2 regions of the Enterobacter sp. ECC-219 genome follow, and region 1 is predicted to be linked to the other one. Evidence: predicted binding sites of a transcription regulator. Region 1 holds the regulator's gene; the other holds the start of a gene.
What was found. The regulator LexA, encoded in region 1, represses DNA repair genes until DNA is damaged. The targets are predictions, from matches to a motif close to TNCTGTATGTACATACAGNA.

Region 1 (6,740 bases):
ATGCAGAACGCCAGGCCGGGTCAGGTGAAACCACTACCCGGCTTTTTAACATCACTCGCCCTGCGTGGCGCTCTCAATCGTCAGGCGCACGTCCGAGGTAATCAGCTCAGCCAGCATCTGGTAAACCTTCAGCGTCTCTTCCGGCTCGGCATCGCCCGTATCGCTGATGAAGCCTTCGTCACGCAGCGTCAGCACCAGGGAGCTAAAGACCGCTTTGTCGAAGAATTCAGGGGCGTTAATGCCGTGCAGAACGGACAGGCGCTGTGCCAGTGTCCGGCTCTCTTTCTCCAGCGTGCCACGGTTGATCGACGGGTTCGCGCTCAGCAGCCAGAACGTAATGGCGTAGCGCTGGAGCGTTTCACGCGCACCGGCCGCCAGCAGTTGCAGGGTACGGGAGCGTGACGGATTGATGTGCAGTTCGTCGTTTGCAACGGTAATCAGCCCCTGACGGCGCAGCTCTTCCGTCAGTTTATCCAGCTCAACGGCCAGTTCTTCCTTGCTCCAGCGCAGGAACAGCTCCGCTTTCAGCATCGGGTAGAGCGTCTCAACGTGGCGCAACAGCTCCTGGCGTGAGATGCGGCGATGCTGGGTGATAATGGCCGCCATGAGCGACGGCAGCATCAGCATATGAGCGATGTTGTTGCGGTAGTACGTCATCAGTACCGCCTGCTCGCGCGGCAGAATGATGATATCGCCGATGGTGTCTTTCTCGACTTCAAACTTGTTCATCTGCAGCGCGTGATCGATAAGCTCGCTGGCGGTAGCAGAAGGGGCCGTCGAATCAGCCGAGTACGGCACGTTGCGCATCATGTCCAGGTAGCAGTCCAGCTGCTCTGTGAGCTGTTCACGAGTCAGGGAGCGCTGACGGGAAGCCAGCAGCGCCGTACAGCACAGGTTCATGGCATTGGCTGCACCGGCGTTGTTAATCCGCACCATCAGCTCGGACGCGATACCGTTCACCGTTGGCGTCAGCCAGGCCGGACGAACCGCTTCAATAGGATCGATAGACTCGCGCCACTCCGGAACATGATGGTTCAGATACGTCATCAGCGGCATCGGTTCGCCAAAGTTTACGTAGCCCTGACCCAGATTGCGTAACTTGCTCAGGCCGCGCAGCATCTGCGGCAGGCTCTCTTTCTCTTTGGTCGCACCACGCAGCTCTTTGGCGTACGTGCCCACTTCCATCACGTGCTCATAGCCAATGTAAATTGGCACCAGCGTGATCGGACGGGTTCCTCCGCGCAGCATCGCCTGAATGGTCATCGAGAGCGTGCCGGTCTTCGGATCGAGCAGGCGACCGGTACGGGAACGACCGCCCTCCACGAAGTACTCCACTGAATAGCCGCGGCTGAACAGCTCGCCGAGATACTCGCGGAACACGGTGGAGTAGAGCTTGTTGCCCTTGAAGGTACGACGAATAAAGAACGCACCCAGACGGCGGAAAATCGGGCCTGCTGGCCAGAAGTTCAGGTTAATACCAGCGGCAATGTGCGGCGGTACCAGCCCCTGGTGATAGAGCACGTAGGAGAGAAGCAGATAGTCCATGTGGCTGCGGTGGCAGGGGACATAGACAATCTCATGGCCATCGTGCGCCAACTGCCGCACACGTTCGGCGTTATGAACGTTGATGCCCTGATACAGGCGGTTCCAGGTAAAGCCGAGAATACGATCGGACAGGCGAATCATCTCGTAAGAGAAGTTCGCTGCGATCTCCTCCATCAGCGCAATGGCGTTCTGCTGGGCTTTCTCATGCGAAATTTTCTTGCTGCGCGCTTCGTCTTCAACGGCGCGGGCAATCGCTTTAGAGGCCAGCAGCTTGTTGAACAGGTCCTGACGCGCCGGGAGGCGCGGCCCTACAGCAGCCAGGCGCTGACGGGCGAAGTGCATACGCGCCACGCGCGCCAGTTTTTGCGCGATGATCTTGTCAGTGCCGTGCTCGTCCGCCATCCGGCGAAGGGAGACGGAAGGGGAGAATCGCACAAAGCTGTCGCGTCCCAGCCAGGAGACCGCGAAGAACTTCTGAATGCCGTTAAGCATGCGCAGCGGTGGGTTCTCTTCACCTTTTTCGCGGCCCGGGCGGCGACCAAACATTACCGATACCGGCACCATCTGCACATCCAGGTCAGGATTGCTGCGGTGCAGGTCGAGATAGTCGTGGAACAGCTTGATGGACTCTTCTTTCGGCGTGTAATAGGTAAACACGCGCGGCCCGCCGTGGATGAACACGTAGCGCGGCAGCAAAGTGCCGTCAACTTCCAGCGGTTCAAGCGGGTCGGGTAAATCATGCGCCAGACACTGGGCGCGAAGCGTCAGCAGGTCTGCCTTCGAGTTATAAGGCAAAACGTACATAATAGGGCGCGACGTATCGAGCCCCAGTTCCAGCGCGGGTTCTGCTGGGATAGACTTGCTTTTTACCAGGATGCTTAATGGTAAATTAAGTAATTTGTAGTAAATTCGTGGCCAGCCGGACATAAACGATGTAAAGCCTCTGGTTAATAATGCAATTGCGGCGCAAGGATAACAGAAAGCGCGCAAAATTTCTGTTGTTACCCGTCATACTTCAGGCGGCAGCGAAACGCGCTGCTGCTCCTGTTACTGACGCTCTTTTTTAAAAAAGGTTCTTTTAATGGCCAATAATACCACTGGGTTAACGCGTATCATCAAAGCCGCTGGCTATTCATGGAAAGGTTTCCGTGCCGCGTGGGTTAATGAAGCTGCTTTTCGCCAGGAAGGTGTCGCCGCTATCGTCGCGGTTATCATCGCCTGTTTCCTTGATGTAGATGCTATTACCCGCGTGCTTCTCATCGGTTCCGTACTTCTGGTGATGATAGTGGAAATTCTCAATAGCGCTATTGAGGCCGTTGTTGACCGGATCGGCTCAGATTTCCACGAGCTTTCTGGCCGGGCGAAAGATATGGGCTCTGCCGCTGTGCTGCTGGCAATTATCACTGCAGCCATTACCTGGGTCACGCTGCTTTGGTCACATTTCCGATGAGCCTCGAGGAATAATTAAGTCCCTGGTTTTTTGTGCAGTTTTTGGTTCCAAAATCGCCTTTGACTGTATATACTCACAGCATAACTGTATATACACCCAGGGGGCGGAATGAAAGCATTAACGACCAGGCAGCAAGAGGTGTTTGATCTCATTCGGGATCATATCGGCCAGACGGGTATGCCACCCACGCGTGCGGAAATCGCGCAGCGTCTGGGCTTCCGTTCTCCGAATGCTGCCGAGGAACACCTGAAAGCGCTGGCGCGTAAGGGTGTAATTGAGATTGTGTCAGGCGCGTCGCGCGGTATCCGCCTGCTGGTGGAAGAAGAGACGGGCATTCCTCTGATAGGCCGCGTTGCCGCAGGTGAACCGCTGCTGGCACAACAGCATATAGAAGGCCACTACCAGGTCGATCCTGGTATGTTCAAGCCGAGCGCTGATTTCCTGCTGCGCGTTAGCGGGATGTCGATGAAAGACATCGGCATTCTTGATGGCGACCTGCTGGCCGTTCACAAAACGCAGGATGTGCGGAACGGCCAGGTGGTGGTTGCGCGCATTGATGACGAAGTGACCGTTAAGCGCCTGAAAAAACAGGGTAACACCGTCCAGCTGTTGCCTGAAAACAACGAGTTCACCCCGATTGTGGTCGACCTCCGCGAACAGAGCTTCTCTATTGAAGGTCTGGCAGTAGGCGTGATTCGCAACGGCGAATGGCTGTAATCTCTTCCTGACAGGCTACGCTTTCGCTGTAGCCTGCTTCGTCTTCCATTCCCGGTATTTCCCATGTCACTGCTGACGGCTTCAGATAAGGCATTGTGGCGTCTTGCCCTGCCGATGATTTTCTCCAATATCACCGTGCCCTTGCTGGGTCTGGTCGACACGGCCGTTATTGGTCATCTCGATTCCCCTGTTTATCTTGGCGGCGTGGCGATTGGGGCGACGGCAACCAGCTTCCTGTTTATGCTGCTGCTCTTTTTACGTATGAGTACTACCGGGCTCACGGCACAGGCGTACGGTGCGAAAGACCCGTTACGTCTGGCGCGTGCGCTGGTGCAGCCGCTGATCCTGGCGCTGGGGGCGGGAATGTTGATTGTTTTACTACGCACGCCCCTGATCGACCTTGCACTCCAGGTCGTTGGCGGCAGCGAGGCGGTACTGGAGCAGGCGCGTCGCTTCCTGGAAATTCGCTGGCTTAGCGCGCCCGCTTCGCTGGCAAACCTGGTTCTGCTGGGTTGGTTACTGGGCGTGCAATATGCCCGTGCGCCAGTGATTTTGCTGGTCGCGGGAAACCTTCTCAACATTGTGCTCGATCTCTGGCTGGTGATGGGCCTGCATATGGACGTACGCGGGGCGGCACTGGCGACGGCGATTGCAGAATACGGGACCTTTTTCATTGGCTTGTGGATGGTCTGGCGCGTGCTGGCGATGCGCGGGATCTCCCTTGCGCTGCTCAAAACAGCATGGCGCGGCAATATCCGCAGGCTGCTGGCGCTCAACCGTGACATCATGCTGCGTTCGCTGCTGCTTCAGATCTGTTTCGGCGCTCTGACGGTCTTTGGGGCTCGACTGGGGCCAGAAATCGTTGCGGTGAATGCAGTCCTGATGACATTGCTGACGTTCACCGCCTACGCGCTGGACGGCTTCGCCTATGCCGTTGAGGCGCATTCCGGGCAGGCGTACGGCGCGCGGGAAAGTGGGCAGCTTCGGAATGTCTGGCGTGCGGCCTGCCGCCAGTCGGGCCTGGTCGCGCTGGCATTCGCACTGATTTACGCCTGTTTTGGCCGTGACATTATTGCATTGCTCACTTCGTTACCGGCTTTACGCGAACTGGCGGACCGCTACATCGTCTGGCAGGTTATTTTGCCGGTAGTAGGTGTCTGGTGCTATCTGCTGGACGGCATGTTTATCGGCGCGACGCGCGGGGCGGAAATGCGCAACAGTATGGCGGTCGCGGCGGCGGGGTTTGGTCTGACGCTGCTGACGCTACCCTGGCTGGGTAATCACGGTTTGTGGCTGGCGCTTGCGGTCTTCCTCTCTCTGCGCGGCCTGTCGCTTGCCTTTATCTGGCACCGTCACTGGCAAAATAATACCTGGCTTCCCTCCCGCCATGATATATCGTGACGGTTAAAGATTCCGAATATGAAACCAACCGCCGAATCCTTAACTACAATAATTATCACGTCCAGCAGAAAAGAACGTAACGGACGTTACGACCCGACGCTTAACTAAGAGGACACGATGATGAATAAAGACGAAATCGGCGGCAACTGGAAGCAGTTCAAAGGTAAAGCGAAAGAACAGTGGGGTAAGCTGACAGATGACGATATGACCGTCATTGAAGGTAAACGCGATCAGCTTGTCGGTAAAATTCAGGAACGTTACGGCTACGCGAAAGATCAGGCGGAAAACGAAGTCAAAGACTGGGAAACCCGTAACGACTATCGTTGGTAACGCTGAATAACCCACACAGGCGGCTTCAGGCCGCCTTTTCTTTTGCCGTTAACGCGGCTTTTTCTTCACCAGAATTGAGTGGTCGTGCTGACATGCATCCTGATGCCGACAGGCTTCCACCTCTACGCATGCTGAACACAACCCGTGTGCTTCAATCACGTTATGACGCAGGGCAAAACCCATCCTTGCCGCCAGCGTGTGCATAATGTCCTCTACGCCCTCTGCGCCTTCTTCTTTTACCACGCCGCAACGGTCGCAAATAAACATCGCCGATGTGTGGGTTGGCTGATCGAAAAGATGGCACAGCACATAGCTGTTTGTGGATTCGACTTTATGCACAAACCCTTGTTCCAGCAGGAAATCCAGCGCGCGATACACCGTGGGCGGTTTAGCCTGCGGCTCGCTTTCACGGAGCAGGTCGAGCAGATCGTAGGCGCTGATTGCCCCCTGTTGCAGGCTCATCAGGCGCAAGACTTCAAGGCGCTGAGGGGTCAGGCGCACATTGCGTTGCGCGCACAGCTTTTCGGCCTGCGCTAACAGCTCTTTTGTGGACTTATCCATTTAGCACCTCGGATGTTCTGGGATGTAAAACCCTCACTTTACCATGTTATGGCAAAAACACCGATATCCGCCAGGCTGTGCTATACCTGGCGCATCGCAAACCGGGAATGTAACCATGAAAAAACCAGACTGTATTACGCACTGGCGCGAGGTAGAAGGACCAGATGACGCCACCTACCCCGACAGTAACGAGCTTTTTTCCATCGGTGCACCGCTGGCTCGCAGCCTGGGCCTCAGGCGCATAGGCATCCATCATGAGCGTTTACCGCCAGGACGTCGGACGTCCTATCCCCATGCGGAAAGTGACGAAGAAGAGTTTATCTACGTGCTTGAGGGCTATCCCGAAGCCTGGATTAATGGCTATTTGTGGAAGCTTGAACCCGGTGACAGCGTGGGCTTTCCCGCCGGAACGGGCGTGTGCCACACCTTTATCAACAATACGGACGAAGAGGTTCGGTTACTGGTGGTGGGTGAGGCCAACAAGAAGCAAAACCGCATCTACTATCCGCTCAACCCGGTCTATGCCGCCACGCGAGAGGACCGCTGGGTAGATCATCCCCCTCAATTTTTTGGCCCACATGATGGAAAACCTGTGAAAAAATAATTTCCTCTTCTATAAATATTGAGGGCCGTCACAAATTACAACAGGCCGTAAGGGAGTTTTACTTAGGGAGTGAATTAGCGGGTCTTTTTATCTTTATTCACAGCAATAGTTCGCGCCTGTTTGGGGGATAAC
Region 2 (6,740 bases), 1.3 Mb from region 1:
CTGCGGACGTCCGCGCGCTTTCCAGTCCTGCACCACCGCGTGTACTTCCTGGTCGCGAACGAACGCACCGTGTACGCGCACCGGTGAGGTGGAGTTCGGGCCGGAGTACAGCATGTCCCCCATTCCCAGCAGAGACTCAGCGCCGCCCTGGTCGAGAATGGTACGGGAGTCAATTTTGCTCGAAACGGTAAACGCGATACGAGTCGGTATGTTCGCCTTAATCAGGCCGGTGATAACATCCACGGACGGACGCTGGGTCGCCAGCACCAGGTGAATACCTGCCGCACGCGCTTTCTGTGCCAGACGCGCGATCAGCTCTTCCACTTTCTTACCGACGGTCATCATCAGGTCGGCGAATTCATCCACCAGCACGACGATATAAGGCAGTTTCTCCAGCACCGGATGCTGTGCATCCATACTGTCACCCGGTTTCCAGTAAGGATCCGGGATTGGACGGCCCATGCGCGCCGCCTCGGCGATTTTCTCGTTATAGCCGGCCAGGTTACGCACGCCCAGCGCAGACATCAGCTTGTAGCGGCGCTCCATCTCGTTGACGCTCCAGCGCAGGGCGTTGGCGGCGTCTTTCATGTCGGTGACCACTTCCGTCAGCAGATGCGGAATGCCTTCGTAGACCGACAGTTCGAGCATTTTCGGGTCGATCATGATGAAACGCACATCTTCCGGCTGCGCTTTGTAGAGCATGCTGAGGATCATGGCGTTCACGCCGACGGACTTACCGGAACCGGTGGTACCCGCTACCAGCAGGTGAGGCATTTTCGCGAGGTCAGCCACCACCGGGTCGCCGGCGATATCTTTACCCAACACTACGGTCAGCGGGGATGGGTTATCGCGGAACTTGGTGTTATCCAGCACTTCGCGCAGGTAAACGGTCTGACGTTTCTTGTTCGGCAGCTCAAGGCCAACGTACGGTTTACCCGGAATCACTTCCACCACACGTACCGCAACGGTCGACAGAGAACGCGCCAGATCGCGGGACAGGTTAGAAATGCGCGCGGCTTTGACGCCCGGCGCCAGGTTAAGTTCGAAACGGGTAATAACCGGGCCCGGTGAGTAATTCACCACGTCCGCCTTGATGCGGAAGTCTGCCAGACGGGCTTCCACCAGACGGGCCATCTGCTCCAGAGCAAACGTATCAACCGGCTCGACTTCAGCCGGCGGCGGCGTCAGCAGATCCAGCGACGGCAGCGGCGTGCTCGGACGCTGCAGCGGACGGCTGTCACCGTTACGCATCAGCAGCGGGTGAATCAGGCTCTCCTGAGGCTGTGGCGCTGGCTGCTGGAACTGCGGCGGCTGTTGTTGCGGCTGCTGCGGTTGCGCATACGGCTGCTGAACAGGTTGCTGCGGCTGCGCGTATGTCTGTGCCTGCGGCGCCGGCTGCTGGCGCACAGGCTCTGCTTCAGGCATCACGCTCGGGGTGAACAGAGGCTCGCTCGGGCCATCATCCACCAGATCTTTCATTGGTGAGAACTCGAAATCCGATAATGAGAACGGGTTCGCGCCAGCAGGCTGTTCACCGGAGTAACGTTGCTGCTGGGTTGCCGCAAACTGACGCGCTAATTCGGCTTCAGCCGCGTCATCTTCGTCTTCCAGCATCGGTTCATCGTGCTGATAGGCTTCACCGTAGCGCTGATTCTGCTGCGCGGCGAACTGGCGGGCCAGTTCGTCCTGCTGCATTTCATCGGCATCATCTTCATAGTCCGTCTCACGCGCTTTTTCTTCGGCCATCCGCTGGGAAGGCAGCTTGATACCATAGGAGGCAAGCTCACGTCGGGTTGGAACGCGGACGCGGTTAGGGCGAGGCAGTTGGGGACCAATTCCCTCTTTCACCTGCGGACGCGGCGCACCGCCCGTTGCCAGGCTAAATACCGGTGCTGCCGCCGCTGAGGCCGCAGAAGCCTGCTTCACGCTTTCCGCTACGGGGGCAACAGCAGGCGTCGGGTCGACCGGCGGAACCGAAACTGAAGGTGCCTTTGTAACCGGCTCCTGCACCGGTTCAGGCACAGGCTGATACCATGCCGCCAGCTGTTCGCGTTCACGAGCCCGGCGTTCTTCAACTTCTTCAAAATAGTACATTGGCGGACGAGACGGTTTCACCTCTTCCACCACCTCAGGTTCAGGCTGAGGCTCCACATAAGGCTGCGCGGGTTCAACCGGTTCAGGCGCGTACGCCTGATAAGGCTGGGCCGCAGGCTGCTCATAGTGCTGCGGTTCATACTCAGGTTGCGGCGGCTGATAAGGCTGCTGCCACTGCTCCTGCTGTACAGGGATGTAGCTCTCTGGTTCAGGCGCGATAACGGGCTCCGGCGTGTGGACACCCGGTGCGGTCTGCCAGGCAACCTGAGGCTGCTGGATAGCGGATTCCGGTGGTGGAACCGGCGCGGATGGCATCACGGCTTCGACAGGGGCGGCATACGCCTGTGCTGCGGTCGTTGCTGCTGCGGCTGCGGCAACCGGCGCGGTAACGGTATGCCCGTTAAGCAGCGGATCGTATTCATCGAAATCACCCGGCATCGCACGGTTGCCGGAGAAAAGCACATCATCAGGATCTACTGCGCTACCCGCTGCGCGGTACTCAACCTGCTCATCTTCATCCATACGCTTACCGGAGAAGAGCGCCGCATCGGTTTTACGTCCAAGCGGGTTAGCAAATTTTTCAGCAACGCGCTGGCGACGCGCCAGGGCACCGCGCAGAATACGAGCACGACGAGATTCACGACGCTGCACCGGAACATCGTCTTCCTCTTCGTACTCATCTTCATATTCTTCTTCATCGACCCACGTGTCGTCGCGGCGGGTACGGTTGCTGGCGAAGGTCAGGATCGTAAGAATAAAGCTGCCGATCTTCTCGGCAATGCTCACCCATGACCAGCCGGTAAACAGCGTCAGCCCTGCCGCCCAGATGCAGAGCAGCGCCAGCGTGCCGCCGCTACTGTGAAGCATTGGCTGTAGCGCAGAGCTCAGCAGGCTGCCAATTACCCCGCCGGAGGCGAAGTACCAGATATCATCGGCGTTAATCGCCGCCAGCCCGCAGGAGGTGAGGATCAGCGCCAGCGCGCCAATCAGGCGCAGGGAAACCGCGAAATAATCGATGTAATCATCGTTCTGACGATGACGCCATGCAAACCAGCATCCGCCAATAATAATGACGGGAATGGTGTAGGCCATTACACCGAAAATGAAAAAGAGCGTGTCCGCAAGCCAGGCTCCGGGTACGCCGCCTAAATTATGGATAGGCTCATGCCACGCGGTTTGCGACCAGCTGGGATCGGAAGGGTTGAAACTGAGTAAGGCTGCCATCAGCCAGACGGCAAAAAGGGCAATAACGATCAGCAAAGCCTCGAGGAGACGACGTCCGCTGCTTAGCTTCGATAGTGTGACTTCTTTGTCTTCAGTGTATTCCTGGCTCAAGAAAGGCTCTCCAGGTATCAGGCATATCCTGCCTGTTTGCTAAAACGGACAACAGCGCCGGGGCTCCCCGGCACTGTTGCTGTATGGATTAACAGGAGTGTAATCAAACTACGCTGATTTTGCACCTGTTCCGTGTTAGCGCGTCTTAATAACCAGACGATTGCTCTGTTTGACCTCTTCCATCACCACATAGGTACGGGTGTCGTTCACGCCTGGCAGACGCAGCAGGGTTTCCCCCAGCAGCTTACGGTAGGCGGACATATCAGGCACACGGGTTTTCAACAGGTAGTCGAAATCACCGGACACCAGATGACACTCTTGAATTTCTTCAAGTTTTTGTACAGCGGCGTTAAATTGCTCAAACACATCCGGCGCACCACGATTCAGAGTAATCTCAACAAATACCAGAAGTGAGGCATCCAGATAATGCGGGTTCAGCAGAGCCGTATAGCCCTGAATAAAACCCTGTCTTTCCAGTCGGCGCACACGCTCAAGGCACGGCGTCGGGGAAAGTCCCACACGTTTTGAAAGCTCGACGTTGGAAATACGCCCATCCTTTTGCAATTCATTAAGAATGTTACGATCGATACGGTCGAGATCTTTGCCAGGGCGCTTCTTGCTATCTACCATTATTATTGTCTCTCTGTATTCCTTCCCTACTCCTGCCTGGACCCTGTGCACATCACTGTTCAGAGCCTGTACCCGTTAGTCATCACATCGCCTGGTTATGTATTAGACGCGATGCGGATTCGGGTTCTGTTGGTAAGAAGACCGCTGCCCGAAGGCTGTCACCGACATCACGTATGGCGTCTGTCCACGCCATGCGTAGATTTCACTGACACGGTAAAAATGGCATTTACGTGCATGCCTATGCGGCATACGGTTAACGCGGTTTTTTTTCTTCCTTGAATGTTTTCGCAAATGCGCAGGGGATTGTCAAAGCAAAACATCGTTTTTTAGTACAAGATGCCGGATATTCATTACGGGGGGGTATTAATCCTCATTTTACTGCCTTATAAACGAGCGGTTTTAAGTAGAAAACGTGATGTAACGGCGCAAGATTCATCGGGCGCAGCTATTGCATATATCGAAAGCAAAATCCCAGCGCTCTTTTTTTACGGCAACAAATTCCCTACAATCCAGCCCATTGCCTGCCAACAACAATGGGGATCTCATGGGCACGACCAAACACAGTAAGTTGCTAATCCTTGGTTCTGGACCTGCGGGATATACCGCGGCGGTCTATGCTGCACGCGCAAACCTGCAGCCGGTACTGATCACTGGCATGGAAAAAGGCGGTCAGTTGACCACCACCACGGAAGTGGAAAACTGGCCGGGCGACCCGAACGACCTGACCGGGCCGCTGCTGATGGAACGCATGCACGAGCATGCTGCTAAGTTCGAAACCGAAATCCTGTTCGACCACATCAACAAGGTTGACCTGCAGAACCGTCCGTTCCGCCTGACGGGCGACAGCGGCGAATACACCTGCGACGCGCTGATCGTCGCTACCGGGGCCTCTGCCCGCTACCTCGGCCTACCGTCTGAAGAAGCGTTCAAAGGCCGCGGCGTCTCTGCCTGCGCCACCTGCGACGGTTTCTTCTATCGTAACCAGAAAGTCGCGGTTATCGGCGGCGGCAACACCGCGGTGGAAGAAGCGCTTTACCTGGCGAACATTGCCTCTGAAGTGCATCTGATCCACCGTCGTGACACCTTCCGCGCCGAGAAGATCCTGATTAAGCGCCTGATGGATAAAGTGGCGAGCGGCAACATCGTGCTGCACACCAACCGTACCCTGGAAGAAGTCACGGGCGATCAGATGGGCGTTGCGGGTCTGCGCATTCGTGATACCCAGAACACCGATAACGTCGAAACGCTGGAGGTGGCGGGTCTGTTTGTGGCTATCGGCCACAGCCCGAATACCGCGATCTTCGAAGGCCAGCTGGAGCTGGAAAACGGGTACATCAAAGTGCAGTCCGGCAGCCACGGTAACGCGACCCAGACAAGCATCCCGGGCGTGTTCGCTGCCGGTGACGTGATGGACCATATTTACCGTCAGGCGATCACCTCTGCGGGCACCGGCTGTATGGCCGCGCTGGACGCTGAACGCTATCTCGATGGACTGGCTGAACAAGGTAAATAATCTTTACAAGTCAGTAACAAACGTAAATAAAGGCGGCCACAGGTCGCCTTTATTTTTGCTCGCGTGTAACATGCAGATGTCTAATTTCTTATAACGTCACCTGCAAAATACGCAATGGAAAAAACCCGTCAACAAGAGTTAACACGCTGGCTGAAACAGCAAAGCGTTATTTCCCGCCGCTGGCTTACGATCTCCCGTCTTTTGGGGTTCGTTAGCGGTCTGTTGATTGTTGCCCAGGCATGGCTGCTGGCCCGCATTCTTAATCACATGATCATGGAGAACATTCCCCGCGAAGCGCTCCTGCTGCCCTTTATTGTTCTGATCCTGGTTTTTGTCCTGCGCGCCTGGGTGGTGTGGCTGCGTGAGCGCGTCGGCTTCCACGCCGGACAGCATATCCGCTACGAGATCCGCCGTCAGGTGCTGGATCGCCTTCAGGAAGCCGGGCCCGCGTGGATCCAGGGTAAACCGGCCGGAAGCTGGGCGACGCTGATCCTTGAGCAGATCGACGATATGCACGATTACTACGCGCGCTATCTTCCGCAGATGGCGCTGGCGGTTTTTGTTCCGCTGCTGATTGTTATCGCCATTTTCCCCGTCAACTGGGTGGCGGCAGTGATCCTGCTGGGCACCGCCCCGCTGATCCCGCTGTTTATGGCGATGGTCGGCATGGGTGCGGCTGATGCCAACCGCCGCAACTTCCTGGCACTGGGCAGGCTGAGCGGACATTTCCTCGATCGCCTGCGCGGGATGGAAACCCTGCGTATTTTTGGTCGCGGTGAAGCGGAAACCGAGAATATTCGTCTGGCATCACAGGACTTCCGCCAGCGCACGATGGAAGTGTTACGCCTGGCGTTCCTGTCTTCCGGCGTGCTGGAATTCTTTACCTCGCTGTCGATTGCCCTCGTGGCGGTTTATTTCGGTTTCTCCTATCTCGGCGCGCTGGATTTCGGCCACTACGGCACGGCAGTCACCCTCTCTGCCGGTTTCCTGGCGCTCATCCTGGCCCCGGAGTTTTTCCAGCCGCTTCGCGACCTGGGGACCTTCTATCATGCCAAAGCGCAGGCCGTTGGCGCGGCCGACAGTCTGAAAACCTTCCTGGAGACGCCGCTGGCGCACCCGGAGCGCGGTGACGTGACGCTGAATGCTAAAGACCCCGTGACCATTGAAG

Region 2: the regulator LexA is predicted to act here: its motif matches at 3,507-3,526, upstream of V1603_RS10790 (DNA translocase FtsK 4TM domain-containing protein).

Annotation. Positions count from the first base shown of each region.
Region 1 covers NZ_CP143680.1:977,037-983,776, forward strand. The annotation lists gene plsB (glycerol-3-phosphate 1-O-acyltransferase PlsB) at 52-2,472, opposite strand; gene V1603_RS04525 (diacylglycerol kinase) at 2,627-2,995, shown strand; gene lexA (transcriptional repressor LexA) at 3,104-3,712, shown strand; gene dinF (MATE family efflux transporter DinF) at 3,776-5,113, shown strand; gene V1603_RS04540 (CsbD family protein) at 5,234-5,443, shown strand; gene zur (zinc uptake transcriptional repressor Zur) at 5,492-6,004, opposite strand; gene V1603_RS04550 (cupin domain-containing protein) at 6,120-6,608, shown strand.
Region 2 covers NZ_CP143680.1:2,293,957-2,300,696, reverse strand. The annotation lists gene V1603_RS10790 (DNA translocase FtsK 4TM domain-containing protein) at 1-3,429, opposite strand, end outside; gene lrp (leucine-responsive transcriptional regulator Lrp) at 3,565-4,059, opposite strand; gene trxB (thioredoxin-disulfide reductase) at 4,604-5,572, shown strand; gene cydD (cysteine/glutathione ABC transporter permease/ATP-binding protein CydD) at 5,687-6,740, shown strand, end outside.